DNA from 2 places in the Pantoea sp. RCC30.1 genome. Region 1 is predicted to be linked to the other one. Evidence: predicted binding sites of a transcription regulator. Region 1 holds the regulator's gene; the other holds the start of a gene.
The links. Region 1 encodes PurR, which represses purine synthesis genes. Its sites were predicted from a motif close to CANGCAAACGTTTGCNTG; they were not measured.
Positions count from the first base shown of each region.

Region 2: rbsD (D-ribose pyranase) is a predicted target of PurR. The motif match lies at 4,094-4,111, and genes of this name have one in related genera.

Region 1 is NZ_JBXUHX010000017.1:43,943-51,397, forward strand. Features, by position in the region: gene cfa (cyclopropane fatty acyl phospholipid synthase) at 1-804, opposite strand, end outside; gene punC (purine nucleoside transporter PunC) at 1,114-2,316, opposite strand; gene punR (DNA-binding transcriptional activator PunR) at 2,424-3,329, shown strand; gene purR (HTH-type transcriptional repressor PurR) at 3,326-4,351, opposite strand; gene cydH (cytochrome bd-I oxidase subunit CydH) at 4,633-4,722, shown strand; gene AC2LB6_RS15720 (C40 family peptidase) at 4,768-5,577, opposite strand; gene AC2LB6_RS15725 (Grx4 family monothiol glutaredoxin) at 5,943-6,278, shown strand; gene rnt (ribonuclease T) at 6,322-6,990, opposite strand; gene gloA (lactoylglutathione lyase) at 7,110-7,455, opposite strand, start outside.
Region 2 is NZ_JBXUHX010000003.1:238,504-245,958, reverse strand. Features, by position in the region: gene rbsK (ribokinase) at 1-214, opposite strand, end outside; gene rbsB (ribose ABC transporter substrate-binding protein RbsB) at 277-1,152, opposite strand; gene rbsC (ribose ABC transporter permease) at 1,178-2,149, opposite strand; gene rbsA (ribose ABC transporter ATP-binding protein RbsA) at 2,146-3,654, opposite strand; gene rbsD (D-ribose pyranase) at 3,662-4,081, opposite strand; gene AC2LB6_RS05155 (YgiW/YdeI family stress tolerance OB fold protein) at 4,264-4,671, opposite strand; gene qseB (quorum sensing response regulator transcription factor QseB) at 4,834-5,505, shown strand; gene qseC (quorum sensing histidine kinase QseC) at 5,493-6,848, shown strand; gene kup (low affinity potassium transporter Kup) at 6,864-7,455, opposite strand, start outside.

The DNA.
Region 1 (7,455 bases):
GATGGTGTGAAGCAGGAAAAGACCGTCAGGCTTTAAATTACGATCGACCACATCAAAATAGGTGGCGTAATTTTTCGGCCCGACATGCTCAAACATCCCCACCGAAACAATGCGATCAAACTGCTCATTCAGATCGCGATAATCCTGCAACAGAATCGTGACGTCTAACCCGCTACAGCGCTGCTGCGCCAGTTTCTGTTGTTCAGCGGAAATCGTCACGCCATGCACTTTGACGCCGTAATGACGTGCGGCAAATTCCGCAAGGCCGCCCCAGCCACAGCCAATATCCAGCAGCGACATCCCGGGTTCCAGCGCTAATTTACGGCAGATCATATCCAGCTTGGCTTCCTGCGCTGCTGGCAGCGTCGTAGCCTCTTTCCAGTAGCCACAGGAGTATTGCATGTATGGATCGAGCATCAGTGAAAAGAGATCGTTGCCCAGGTCGTAATGCTCTTTACCGACAATCCACGCCCGTTTTTTTGACTGCAGATTGGTTAAGCGGGCGGCGGCAATGCGCAGCGTGTCTTTAAAGTGATGAGGCAGCTGCTGATCGAGTTTGTGTTTAAGTACCTGGTGGAAGAAAATATCCAGCCGGTCACACTCCCACCATCCATCCATGTAGCTCTCACCGAGCCCAAGAGAGCCCTCCTGCAGAACACGTTTAAAAAAACCAGGATGATTAATATGAATATCCCAGGAACGTGAACCATTAATTTCGATATCCGCTTTTTCCAGCAGTTCATGAACGATGCGATACCAATGGTTCTCTTCAGGGCTCACTGCTTCTGCATAAGATGAACTCATAGATTTTCCACCACCTGTCCAATCTGAACCTGAACAAAGAGTAGTCAATTTATTCAGGCATTGAGAAACGATGCGGATGGCTCCGCAAACCGGTTATTGTGTGATACAGAGGACTGGAACAGCCTGCAGCAGGTCGGGTAAGATGAGAATAACGCGCGCGAATACCGTCCCGGCAGCAGGGTGCCAATCAGATTATTACGTTATTATATTGTTGATTTATTACAGGTTTGTTGACCCGGATGAGTATATGCTCACGCGGGTCAATATTCAATAACTTATTGTTAGGGCGCTAAGTAAGAAGTCAGGGTATCAATGATTATCCTGGCAGGCAGGTTGCGCAGAGGCAACAACAGTTTGTGCGTTTGCGGCACGCTGCATGGCGTAACCGATCAACGCGAGCACAATGGTCACCGCCATCATCAGCGTGGTTGTAAACAGCGCCTGGGTTAATCCAGCTGATACCGCCAGGCTGGCGGCGAAGCAGAGTCCTAACTGCAGGGTGTTCTGCAAAGCAGCAGCTTTACCAGTGGCATCCGGGAAGGGCATCAGTGCACTGGAAACCACAATCGGATAGATCGCCCCGTTAGCCAGCGCCATCCCGCAGAACGGAACCATCAGGCTCACCAGCGTGCTGTTGCCTGCAAGCGCAACAGCAAACAGCGACAGAATGCTTAGGCTGTAGACGCCCAGCATCCAGGGCAGCAACTGTGCACCGTTAAAGCGGTTGAGCAGAGCGCGACAGCCGAATCCACCTATTAAAAAGGCGAGGGTCTGGGGCACATAACTCAGGCCGATATCGGCGGGTGAGAGACCCAGATCCGCCAGAATAAACGGCGAGCCAGTCAGCCAGGCAAAGAAGCTGGCAGAACAGGCAGAGTAGATCAGCACGTTGCCGCTGTAGACCCGCGATTTCAGCAGCGTGAAGAAGCCCGGCTGCGCCTTTTTTTCACTTGCGGCTTTGCGAACGGTGGGCAGACGCAGCGTGGTCAGTATCAGCGCCATCGCAATCAGGGTCAGCACCAGGAAAATCGAACGCCAGTGGAAGTGGCCGATCAGCCAGGCACCCAGCAACGGCGCCAGCGCGGGAGAGAGCGCAACCAGCGGCATAATGGTGGCGAAGACTTTGTTGGCGCGCGCGGCAGGGTAGCGATCCACCACTAATGCCTGCCAGCTCACGGCCGCAGCACAGACGCCAATCGCCTGCACGAAGCGCAGCGCCAGCATCAGATAGATATTATTCACCCACAGCATGCCCGCACAGCCGATGCCAAACATGGCCAGTCCGGCCAGCAGCACAGGTTTGCGACCAATGCGATCGGAGAGCGGTCCCCAGAATAGCTGACCCAGGGCGAAGCCTCCCAGAAAGAGACTCATACTGGCGCTGATCAGGCCGGGTGAGGTATTAAAGGTTTGCTGCATCGCCCCGAAGGCGGGCAGGTACATATCTGTGGCTAAAAAGCCGAGCATGCTCAGCAGGGCAAGGTAAGGCATAAATCCTTTATTCGACAACATCTCATTCTCATTTTTGCAGGATAAACGCGGCAGAGTGTAAAAGGTGCGTTTGCTGCTGTGAAACGGTAATATTTGCCGATTGCTGTTAAAATTTTTGAAGGCAGATTATGTGGTCAGAATATGCATTAGAAGTGGTTGACGCGGTCGCCCGTGGGGGCAGCTTCAGCGCTGCCGCGCAGGAGTTACATCGGGTGCCTTCTGCCATCAGCTACACGGTGCGCCAGCTGGAGAACTGGCTGGCGGTGCCGCTATTTGAGCGTCAGCATCGTGAAGTGGTCCTCACCCCGGCAGGCGAGCATTTTGTCAGGGAAGGGCGCAGCGTCATCAAAAAAATGCTTGCCACCCGGCGACAGTGTCAGCAGCTTGCCAACGGCTGGCGCGGGCAGCTCAGCATTGCCGTTGACCGTATTGCAAAGCCTCAGCGCACCCGGCAACTGGTTAAAGATTTCTATCGCCACTTCCCCGATATGGAGCTCATCATCAGCTATGAAGTCTTTAACGGCGTCTGGGATGCGCTGGCCGATGGCCGGGTGGAGGTCGCGATTGGTGCCACGCAGGCAATCCCGGTGGGCGGACGTTTTGCGTTTCGCGATATGGGCACTCTCAACTGGCGCTGCGTGGTCGCGCCGGATCATCCGCTGACGCAGGCGAGCCAGATCGATGATGACACGTTGCGAAGCTGGCCATCACTGGTGCTGGAAGATACCTCGCGTGCGCTGCCACGCCGTATGACATGGACGCTGGATAACCAGCGCAGGCTGGTGGTGCCGGAATGGCAGACCGGGCTGGAGTGCGTACAGGCGGGATTGTGTGTGGCGATGGTGCCGGGTCATCTTGCCAGGCCACTGCTGGACAGCGGCCAGCTGGTTGAACTGACACTGCCGGTGGCGTTCCCGGACAGCCCCTGCTGCGTCAGCTGGGCTGAAGATCGCGCATCACCGGCAACAGGCTGGTTGCTCAGCTATCTGGGTGATGCGCAAACACTTAATCAGGAGTGGTTAAGCGAAGATTAACGGCGATAGTCGCGGAATGGACCATCGGCCACGGAACGGCGTTCAATCAGCGTAGGGTGGACTTCAATCGTTTGTGACACTTCACGCTTACTGGTGATGCGGTCCAGCAGCATATCCAGCGCTTTTTCACCCAACTGGGCTTTAGGCTGATGCACGGTCGTCAGGGCCGGTGCGAAATAGCGGGCGTTGCGCACATTGTCATAACCGATCACCGAAATATCCTGCGGGACGCGCAGGCCCATCTCGTCGGCGGCGCAAATCGCGCCCATCGCCATGATGTCACCGCCGCAGAACACCGCCGTTGGACGCTGTTTCTGCGACAGGATCTGCTGCATCGCCTGATAGCCTGACTCCGGCTCGAAGTCACCCTGCACAATCCACTCGGCACGCGGTTGAATACCCGCTTCTTCCATCGCCTTCAGGAAACCGGCGTGGCGTCCTCCACCAGTGTTGCGTTCCATCTGACCGGGGATAGCACCAATATCACGGTGTCCGCGTTCAATCAGATAGCGTCCAGCCAGATAGCCGCCCTGGAAAGCATTATCGAGCACCGTGTCGGTGAAGTCGGCGCGCGACTCGCCCCAGTCCATCACCACCATTGGGATATTACGGTTCTCTTCCAGCATCTGCAGCAGATCGTCCGGATATTCAGAGCACATCACCAGCAGACCATCGACGCGTTTCTGCGCCATCATGCTGAGGTAGGCGCGCTGCTTTTGCAGGTCGTTATGCGCATTACCCAGAATCAGCGTATAGCCTTTGTCAAAACAGTGATTTTCAACCGCTTCAATAATTTCAGCAAAATAGGGCGCTTCGCTGGAGGTGGCAAGCAGGCCCAGCGTCCTGGTGTGGTTCACTTTCAGGCTGCGCGCGACGGCGCTCGGCGAGTAGTGAAGTTCTTTTATCGCCTGCCAGACCGCGTTGCGTGTCTCTTCAGCGACAAAGCGGGTTTTATTGATGACGTGCGAAACGGTGGTCGTTGAGACGCCGGCGCGTTTCGCCACATCTTTAATTGTTGCCATGAAAATCGGACTCCAGTGCTTATCTAACTCTATGATAAGCGTAGTGTTAAACGTTTGCGTCTGCTCAGGGTTTTTTCCGCAAAAATGCAGCTTTTCTTGCCCGTAAACAGGCCGCTGGCGGAGAATAAATGCCTTAAAAGATGCGCAAACGGAATCAGAGTTGCGCGCGTTGCGCAACAGAGGCGGGATTCTAACAAGGCTGGACGGATAAAACGAGATTTTTACCGGGCTGTGTGGGAAAATGCCATATCCCTACAAATTGTGTGACTAAGGAGCAAACAATGAGTACCGATCTTAAACTGGCGTTAATGACCACCGCAGGCTGTCTGCTGATGATTGTGGCCTTTAGTTTTACTGCCATTCTGCACTAATAAAAAAGCCGGGATTATCCCGGCTTTTTCTGACTGTTCTGCTGCTCAGCGTATAGTTTTTGGCGTCATCACCCGACGGGCGCCAATGTAGTGGCGCTGCCAGTAATCTTCTCCTAATGCGCTGATCTGAATATCTTTACCGGTACGTGGCGATTGAATAAACTTGCCATCGCCCAGGTAAACGCCGACGTGGTCCGCAGTACCGCGACCGTTAATGCGGAAGAAGACCAGATCGCCTTTCTCCAGCGACTCGCGTTTAATTGGCGCTGCGTCACGCAGGTGATACATCTCGTTAGCGGTACGCGGGATCTTAAACTTCACCAGATCTTTATAGGCGTACCAGACCAGACCGCTGCAATCGAAACCAGTATGGGGTGACGTGCCGCCCCACTGATAAGGTTTACCCAACTGGCCCATCAGCTTGGTCATCGCGGTTTCACGTGCCTTCTGATAGCGCTGACGGTGGGATTTGCTCATTTTAATTGTGCCAGGTTCGCTGGTGGTGACCTCAGCGGTTTTTAGCTGGCGCTGATGACCATAGCGTTTCTTCTCTTTATTTTTTTCTTTGCTTTTGCTGATACGGGCGGTTTTAAGCGAGGTCTTCTTAGCAGGCGTCTGTTTCGCAGTGAGTTCGACTTTTTTCTGTTTTTTAGTTTTGAGTTTTTGAACAGGGCTGAGGCGAGTCTTTTTCGTCACCGTTTTTACCTGGCGACGTTTGCGGCGCTCATCGTCGCGCGCACTCTTTTTTTCTGCTTTATGCGTACTGACGTTCACCGGCGCGTGCGGTGAAGCAGCAGCGACGTTGAAAAACAGTTGCGCAAAGGCCAGCATCAAAAGCGTAATGATTAAACGCATAGTCCGTTGATTAGTTAAGTTGTCAGGGCCACTACGCACCGCGACAAAGTTGAGATTAATCTGATCCAGGATCAGCGCCCAGGCCATTCTAGTCCAGTTCTTTTAAAAACTGTAATGCCTTTTAATATTAATCTTTGCAACCCACGTAATCGCGCTGAAAATGAACATTTTCAGCGTCTTATATCAACGAAATTATTACGAATTATTAAACTGTTACCAGCTGTTAATAATCAGGGATTCAGGCGTCACGAAGCTGAACTTAACAATGATGGCGATTTAATCGGGCAGCGGTCAAAATCTCGTTTTCAGTCACGCTGCGAAGTCGCTACAATAAACAAACACGAAGTGACGAATTAAGGAAGGCAATTATGAGTACTGTAGAAAAAATTCAGCGCCAGATCGCAGAAAACCCGATCCTGCTGTACATGAAAGGTTCCCCGAAACTGCCTAGCTGCGGTTTCTCTGCACAGGCGGTACAGGCGCTGTCAGCCTGTGGTGAGCGTTTTGCTTACGTGGATATTCTGCAGAACCCGGACATTCGTGCCGAGATGCCGAAATTCGCTAACTGGCCAACCTTCCCGCAGTTGTGGGTTGATGGCGAGCTGGTCGGTGGCTGCGACATCATCGTCGAGATGTTACAACGAGGTGAACTGCAGACGCTGATCAAAGAGACTGCAGAGAAGTTTAAAGAAGCAGAATAAAAAAAGGCCGACATCACGTCGGCCTTTTTCATTGCGGCATCCCTTATGCGGATGTCGTGGCTTCTGCATCACCTTCCGCGAAGGGCAGTGGCCAGCCACCTAACCGTTTCCAGCGGTTCACCAGCTCGCAGAACAGCGTTGCCGTCTGCTGAGTGTCATAGAGCGCCGAATGCGCCTGCGTACTGTCAAACTCCATTCCCGCCGCAATACAGGCTTTCGCCAGAACCGTCTGACCCAGCACCAGTCCACTCAGCGCTGCGGTGTCAAAGGTGGCAAACGGGTGAAATGGATTGCGCTTCAGGCTGGCACGTTCCGCCGCCGCTGACATAAAGTTCAGGTCGAACGTGGCATTGTGCGCCACCATAATGGCGCGATTGCAGCCGCTGTCTTTAATGCCCTTGCGCACCATTTTGAAAATGGCGTGCAGCGCTTCATATTCACTGACTGCGCCGCGCAGCGGATTACTCGGATCGATACCGGTAAAGGCCAGCGCTTCCGGATGCAGCAGCGAGCCGACAAAAGGTTCGACGTTGAAGTGCAGCGTCTGGTCGATCTGAATCCATCCCTCTTCATCCATTTTCAGCGTGATAGCGGCAATCTCCAGTAACGCATCGGTTTGGGCGTTGAAACCTGCGGTTTCAACGTCGATCACCACCGGATAGAAGCCACGGAAACGTTGATTGAGTGCATTAGGGGAATTCGATTCAGACATCAGGATCTCGTTGCAGAAAAAGGGCAGCGCGTATTATGGCAAAAAACGGGGCCGGGTGCAGCAGATGAAGCGAAGAGAAGGGGATTCAGCCCACCCGGAAGGCAGGCTGAGGGGCAGGTTTAGTTGCCCAGGCCGTTACCGGCATCTTTGTTTTCGATCAGCTCGATTTTGTAGCCATCAGGATCTTCAACAAAGGCAATAATGGTGGAGCCGCCTTTAACCGGACCCGCTTCACGCGTCACGTTGCCGCCATCTTTGCGGATACGTTCGCACGCTGCTGCTGCGTCATCAACGCCCAGCGCAATGTGACCATACGCATTGCCGAGGTCATACTTATCGACGCCCCAGTTATAAGTCAGCTCGATCACCGCACCTTCGCTCTCGTCGGTGTAGCCTACAAACGCCAGGGTATATTTATATTCGGTGTTTTCGCTCTGACGCAGCACGCGCATGCCCAGCACACGG
Region 2 (7,455 bases), on a different contig from region 1:
GTTCGCCAATGTCGTCAGCGCCTACACAGGCGATAAATGCGATATCGGCACCAGCACGACCAGCGGCTACCGCCTGATTCGCACCTTTACCGCCAAACGCAATCTGATAATTCTGCCCGATCACCGTTTCACCGGGACGAGGGAAGTGCGCCAGATTAAGGATGTGGTCAGCGTTAATGCTGCCAAGAACGGCCAGTTTTGCGTTTTTGCTCATTAGGGGAGTCCGGAATAAGTGCGCCACCGGGAGGGTGGCGCGGTGCCCTGCTTTTCTTTGAGTTATTGAGTGACCAGCTTCAGGTCGACCGGGTTGATCGCCTTCACTTTTTCACCCTTCAGCACTTTATCAGCGGTATCCACGCCGATCATGCCAATTTTTTCTGGCATCTGTGCCACGGTCGCAGACAGTTTGCCAGCTTCTACGGCTTTAACGCCATCAGCAGTGCCGTCAAAACCAACCACGATCACACCGGTTTTTCCGGCGGTCTGCAGTGCACGCAGAGCACCCAGTGCCATTTCGTCGTTCTGCGCGAATACCGCCTGAACATCCGGATGCGCCTGCAGCAGGTTCTGCATGACGTTCAGTCCTTTAGTACGGTCAAAGTCAGCAGGCTGGCTGGCGAGGATCTGGAATTTATGCGCATCAGCGGCCTGTTTGAAGCCTTCACCACGTTCACGGGCAGCAGAGGTACCAGCAATGCCCTGCAACTCAATAATTTTGGCGTTTTCGCCGACTTTTTTAGCGATGAAGTCACCGGCCATTTTACCGCCGAAACGGTTATCAGAGGCGACGTGGCTCACCACGGTGCCCTGTGCAGCAACGCGATCCAGGGTGATAACCGGAATGTTCGCCTGGTTAGCCATCTTCACTGCGTTACCCACGGCATCAGAGTCAGTCGGGTTGATCAGCAGCAGCTTAGTGCCGCGAACAGTCAGATCCTGCACGTTCGCCAGCTCTTTAGCCGGGTTGTTCTGTGAATCCAGCACGACCAGGTTGTAGCCCAGCTTATCGGCTTCTTTCTGTGCACCCTCTTTCAGGGAAACAAAGAACGGGTTGTTCAGGGTTGAAACCACCAGCGCAATGGTATCTTTTGCCATAGCGCTGGTACTGAGCGTTGCGCCGAGGATCATGGCCAGTGCGGTTAACTTTTTCATCTTGTTATCCTGTGTAAGGTCAGAGTTATTTACTGCTTTTATTATCCACCAGCACCGCCAGCAGGATGACTACCGCTTTAACGATCATCTGGTAGTACGAAGAGACGCCCATCAGGTTCAGGCCGTTGTTCAGGAAGCCGAGGATCAGCGCACCAATCAGGGTGCCGAAAATACGGCCTTTACCGCCTGCCAGGCTGGTTCCGCCCAGCACGACCGCAGCAATCGCATCCAGTTCATAGCCGGTGCCCGCTGTCGGCTGTGCCGAAGAGAGACGCGCCACTTCAATGGTGCCCGCCAGCGCTGCCAGCATGCCACTCAGTGAATAGACGATGATCTTGACGCGATTCACATTAATGCCGGAGAGACGCGTTGCCGCTTCATTACCGCCAAGCGCATAGATATAGCGGCCCAGGCGGGTGTGTTGCAGCATGTACCAGGCGGCGATAAAGACCAGCGCCATCAGCCAGACCGGCGCAGGAATACCCAGCGGGCGACCGATACCAAACCAGCCCAGCAGATCGGCATTGGCACTGAACCCGGTGTTAATCGGGCTGCCGTCGGTATAGACCATGGTCACACCGCGCAGCAGCAGCATCATGACCAGCGTGGCGATAAAGGCCTGAACCTTACCGCGCGCCACAATGGTGCCGGTCAGGGCACCAATTGCCGCTCCGAGCGCCAGCGAAGCCGCCACTGCGACCAGGGCATTGACTTCCATGCCCACCAGCGATGCACCCACCGCGCCCGTCAGAGCCAGTAGCGAGCCCACAGAAAGGTCGATACCGGAGGTCAGGATCACCAGCGTCATCCCGACCGCCATAATGGCGTTAACCGAGGTCTGCTGCAGAATGTTGAAGAGGTTCGCCACGGTAAAGAAGTTCGGGCTCTGGCTGGCCACCACGGCGATCAGCACCATCAGCGCAATCAGCGACTTCTGTTCCAGAAGCCAGCTTTTGCTAAACCAGCGACGGCTGGCCGGTAAAGTTTGGGTCGTCATACCACTAAATCCTCGCTGTGTTGCTTGCCTACGGCGGCTGCCATCAGGCTTTCCTGAGTGGCTTCTTCTCGGGTAAATTCGCCGCTGATACGGCCTTCATGCATCACCAGAATCCGATCGCTCATGCCCAGCACTTCCGGCATTTCCGAGGAGACCAGGATGATGCTCAGCCCTTCGGCTTTAAACTGGTTAATCAGTTGGTAGATCTCTTTCTTCGCACCGACATCCACACCGCGTGTCGGTTCGTCCAGAATCAGCACGTTGGGCCGGGTCATCAGACCGCGGGCAATCGCCACTTTCTGCTGGTTGCCGCCTGAAAGCAGGCCAATCGGCTGCTCCATGGAAGGCGTTTTAACGTTGAACAGACGGATAAAATCGCCCACCGCCAACTGCTCTGCTGCGTGTTTCAGCGTGCCGCTGCCATGACTGAAATAGCGCAAGGCCGTCAGCGACATGTTCTCTTTCACTGACATGCCCAATACCAGGCCATCGCGCTTACGATCTTCGGAGATATAGACGATGCCATTAGCCAGCCCATCCTGCGGAGAACGCGTCACGACTTCCCGGCCATTGAGCCACAAGTTGCCTTCGCGACGCGGCAATGCGCCGTACAGCACCTTCATCAGTTCGGTACGACCCGCGCCCATCAAGCCGGAAACGCCGAGGATTTCACCTTTGCGCAGGCTGAAGCTGACGTTCTCTACGCCCGGTCCGCTGACGTTCTCCACTTTCAGCCGCACATCGCCTGGCGCCTGATCGATATGAGGATATTGATCTTCCAGCTTACGTCCGACCATCATCTCGATGAGGCTCTCTTCGGTCAGCTCGCTGACCGGACGCTCAGCAATAAACTGACCGTCGCGGAACACCGTGACGTCATCGCAGATCTCAAAGATCTCTTTCATGCGATGCGAGATATAGACGATGCCACAGCCCTGTGCTTTCAGCTCGTTGATGACCCGGAACAGCGACAGCGTTTCGGTATCGGTCAATGCATCAGTCGGTTCATCCATGATGATGACCTGCGACTCAAAACTCAGGACTTTGGCGATTTCGACCATCTGCTGATCGCCAATCGACAAATCCCCCACCAGCTTGTGGCTGTTGAAGCGCAGATTAAGACGTTTAAGCAGTGCATCCGCTTCGGCATACATACGCGGCCACTGAATACGGCCAAAACGACCGACATATTCGCGACCGAGGAAAATATTCTCCGCCACGGTTAACTGAGGGATCAGGTTCAGTTCCTGATGGATGATGCCAATGCCCGCTTCCTGAGACGCTTTCGGTCCACTGAAGCGGGTCTCTTTGCCGAGCCAGCGCAGCGTACCGGCATCATATTGGTAGATCCCGGTCAGCACTTTCATCATGGTGGACTTGCCTGCGCCGTTCTCGCCCACCAGCGCCATCACGCGTCCTGCCCGGACATTCAGCGACGCACCCTTGAGAGCTTTCACGCCCGGAAAGGATTTTTCAATGCCGTCGAGTTGCAGTAAAGGTTGCATAGCGGCCTCAGAAGGTCACACCGGCGCTGAGGATGACATTGGCAAACGGAGAACACTCTCCGCTGCGAATGACCGCCTGACTACGCTGCGTTTGTTGTTTGAATTGTTCATGACTGGTGTAGCTGATGGTGATGATATTCCCCTGGTGCTGTTGCAAGGCTTCGAGCACGGCGACAAGCGCACTATGAAGTTGCGGATTATGCTGCTTAATCTCTTCCGCGATCAGGGCGCTCTCTACCTGCATCTCCAGTGCGACAGCATTAACCACCTGCATAAAATCGGGCGTACCCGGCGTGAGCGCTAAGTCGATACGCTGCGGCCCTGCCGGAATGGGCAAGCCTGCATCGGCAATCGTCAGCGTATCCGTGTGTCCCAGGCGGGCAATCACATGAGAGAGTTCAGCGTTTAACAAGCGACCTTTTTTCATCTTTACACTCCACAGCGAAACGTTTCGCTGCGTGGAGTGTATGAAAAGCCGCCATCAACTCAACGGGCAAAACAGAAATCTGTGATCGTCATCGAAACGTTTCGCTCACGAGGGGGGGAATTTGCATTAAGGCGGGGAATGGGCAGAAAAAAGGGCCGCGAATGCAGCCCTGAAGGAAAAGATTAAGGCAGTTTTTTAACCTGCTTAACGTCCATCTCAATGCTGTTGAAATCTTTATCCAGTTCACCCGTCAGCTCAACGTTATCTTTGGGCGTGATAGTCTGGCCGTTCCAGTGCTTATGGTCAATTTCGACGTTCATGGTGCCGGTCTGGTCGCGGAACAGATAATCTTCCTTGCCGATCTGTTTCTCCAGCTTGCCGCGCACGGTGATCCAGCTGTCATCTTTCATCTCTTCAGCCTGCTTCACGGTCATCACACTGGTGTGATCGGCACTGAAGCCGCCCTGGCCGGTTGCTGACTGCGTCTGTGTGGCTGGCGCGCTGGGATCAACAAATCCGCCCTGCTGCGCAGCGAAAACCGGGGTGGAAGCCAGCATAACGACGGCCAGAATTGCAGCGTGCTTTTTCATGGTGTACCCCTTTCTAGGTAGTGTTTTCGGTTTGAATATGCCCATTTGACCATAGAGTTCTTAACAGCTTCTTAAGCGTTAAAAATAAGCTAATTTCGCCGAAATCAGCTGTACAGTGAGGAAGTTGCTTCGTATAAAGCGCTATCGGAACAGGGAGACGTGATGCGTATTTTACTGATTGAAGACGATCGCTTAATTGGCGACGGTATCAAAGCGGGGCTGAGCAAACTGGGTTTCAGCGTTGACTGGTTTACATCTGGTGAGTCGGGCTTTAACGCGCTGGAGGCCGCGCCCTGGGATGCAGTAATTCTGGATCTCTCTCTGCCAGAGCGGGATGGACTCGATATCCTGCGGCAGTGGCGACAGCAGGGCAACGATGTGCCGGTGCTGATACTGACCGCTCGCGATGCGCTCGATCAGCGGGTCGAAGGCCTGCAGATGGGAGCCGATGACTATCTGTGTAAGCCCTTTGCCTTAACCGAAGTGGCCGCTCGCTTACAGGCGCTGATCCGCCGCCGTCACGGCCAGCTGCAGCCGGAACTGCGCCACGGTAACGTGGTGCTGATCCCCGGCAGCCACAGTGTGATGCGCGAGGGTGAGACGATTGAGTTGAAAAGCCGTGAACTGGCGCTGCTGGAACTCTTTATGCGAAACCCGGGCCGGGTGCTGACGCGTAGCCAGCTGGAAGAGAAGCTCTACAGCTGGGACGCCGATGTCTCCAGCAATGCGGTGGAAGTGCATATCCATCATCTGCGTAAAAAGCTGGGCAGCGCGTTTATCCGCACGCTGCACGGTGTCGGTTATACCCTGGGGGCCGCCGAATGCGATCAATGAGCCTGTTTCTTCGGCTGGGCATCGGTTTTGTCCTGCTGCTCGGCCTCTGCTGGGCCAGTGCCAGCCTGAGTGCCTGGCATCAGACGCGTGAAACCCTTGATGAGCTTTTTGATACCCAGCAGATGCTGCTAGCCAAGCGTCTGCTGACGCTGGATTTCTCCTCGCTGGACAACACCACGCTGCCCAGAACCAAAGAGATACTGCACCACCATCGCGGCGAACAGGATGATGATGCGCTGGCCTTTGCTGTCTTCACGCGTGACGGAAGACAAGTGATGAATGATGGCGATAATGGCCGCTATCTGCCGTTTGAGGCGGAGTATCAGGGATTTCATGAGGGTCAGCTCACCAATGATGACGATCGCTGGCGGTTTGTCTGGCTGACCACACCCGATAAACGGTTCCGGGTGGTAGTGGGTCAGGAGTCGGAATACCGTGACGACATGACGCGGGATGTGATGAAAGCCAGCGTGCTGCCCTGGCTGATCGCGCTGCCCTTTATGTTGCTGCTGCTGATCGGTCTGGTCTGGTCTGAACTGCGACCGCTAAAGACGCTGGCACAGCAGCTGGCGCAACGCGCGCCCGATGACGATACGTCGCTGCAGGCAGACCGCGTGCCGAAAGAGGTGCAACCGCTGATGGTCGCGCTAAATGGCCTGTTTAGTCGCATCAGCGCCATGATGCAGCGTGAACGGCGCTTTACCTCCGATGCCGCGCATGAACTGCGTAGTCCGCTGGCCGCGCTGCAGGTGCAAAGCGAAGTGATTCAGCTGACCGCGGATGACGAAGTGATGCGAACCCATGCGCTGCAGCAGCTGGATGCCGGCATTGTCCGCGCAACGCGGCTGGTGGATCAGCTGCTGACGCTCTCGCGAGTTGAAGCCGATGATGCGCGCAGCGCCTTCGAACCGGTGGCGCTGAAACGCACGGTGCAGGAGACGCTCGCCGCGCAGCTGCCGCTGGCGGATAAAACCGGTGTCACGCTGCGACTGCACGCGGAGGCCGATCCGCAGATTCAGGGGCATCCGTTGTTACTGTCACTGCTGGTGCGAAATCTACTGGATAACGCTATCCGCTATACGCCTGCGGGCAGTGACGTTGATGTGCGGTTGCAGGCAAATAGCCTGGCGGTGGAAGATAACGGCGAGGGACTCAGTACAGAGGATCTGCAACGGCTCGGTGAGCGTTTCTGGCGACCGCCAGGTCAGGAGAAGAGCGGTAGCGGGCTGGGATTATCAATAGTCCGCAACATTGCCCAGCTGCACGGGATGCAGGTCACCTTCAGTCAGCGACCCGGCGGCGGATTATGCGTCACGCTGCACTGGTCAGCGCCCGCCCCGTAAGGCGGACGCTGCAGATCAAATCTCGACCTGGGTACCCAGCTCAATAACCCGGTTTGGCGGGATCTCAAACTGGTCTGGCGCGCGGAGTGCATTGCGCTGCAGCGCCAGGAAGAGTTTACCGCGCAGGCGCAGATACCACGGCCGTTTGCCGATGATCAGCGACTCATGCGACATGAAGAACGACGTCTCCATCATGCGGCAGTTGAGCCCCTCCAGCCCGCAGCGGTGGAAAATCTCCTCGACGTTTGGCGTTTCACGCCAGCCGTAGCTCGCCACCACGCGCCAGAAAGTTGGCGACAGCTGCTCAATGGTGACGCGACGCACGTTGTGCACGTATGGCGCATCTTCAGTCCGCAGCGTCAGCAGCACGACCCGCTCATGCAACACTTTGTTGTGCTTTAGATTATGCAGCATGGCAAACGGAATCACATTCAGCGCACGCGACATATAAACCGCCGTGCCCGGCACGCGAACCGGCGGCGATTTCTCCAGTGAGGCGATCATCGCCTCCAGGGAATTTCCATGTTCGTGCATACGGCGCAGCAGGCGGAAACGTTCGCTTTTCCATGTCGTCATAATGATAAACATCACCAGGCCGAGACAGAGC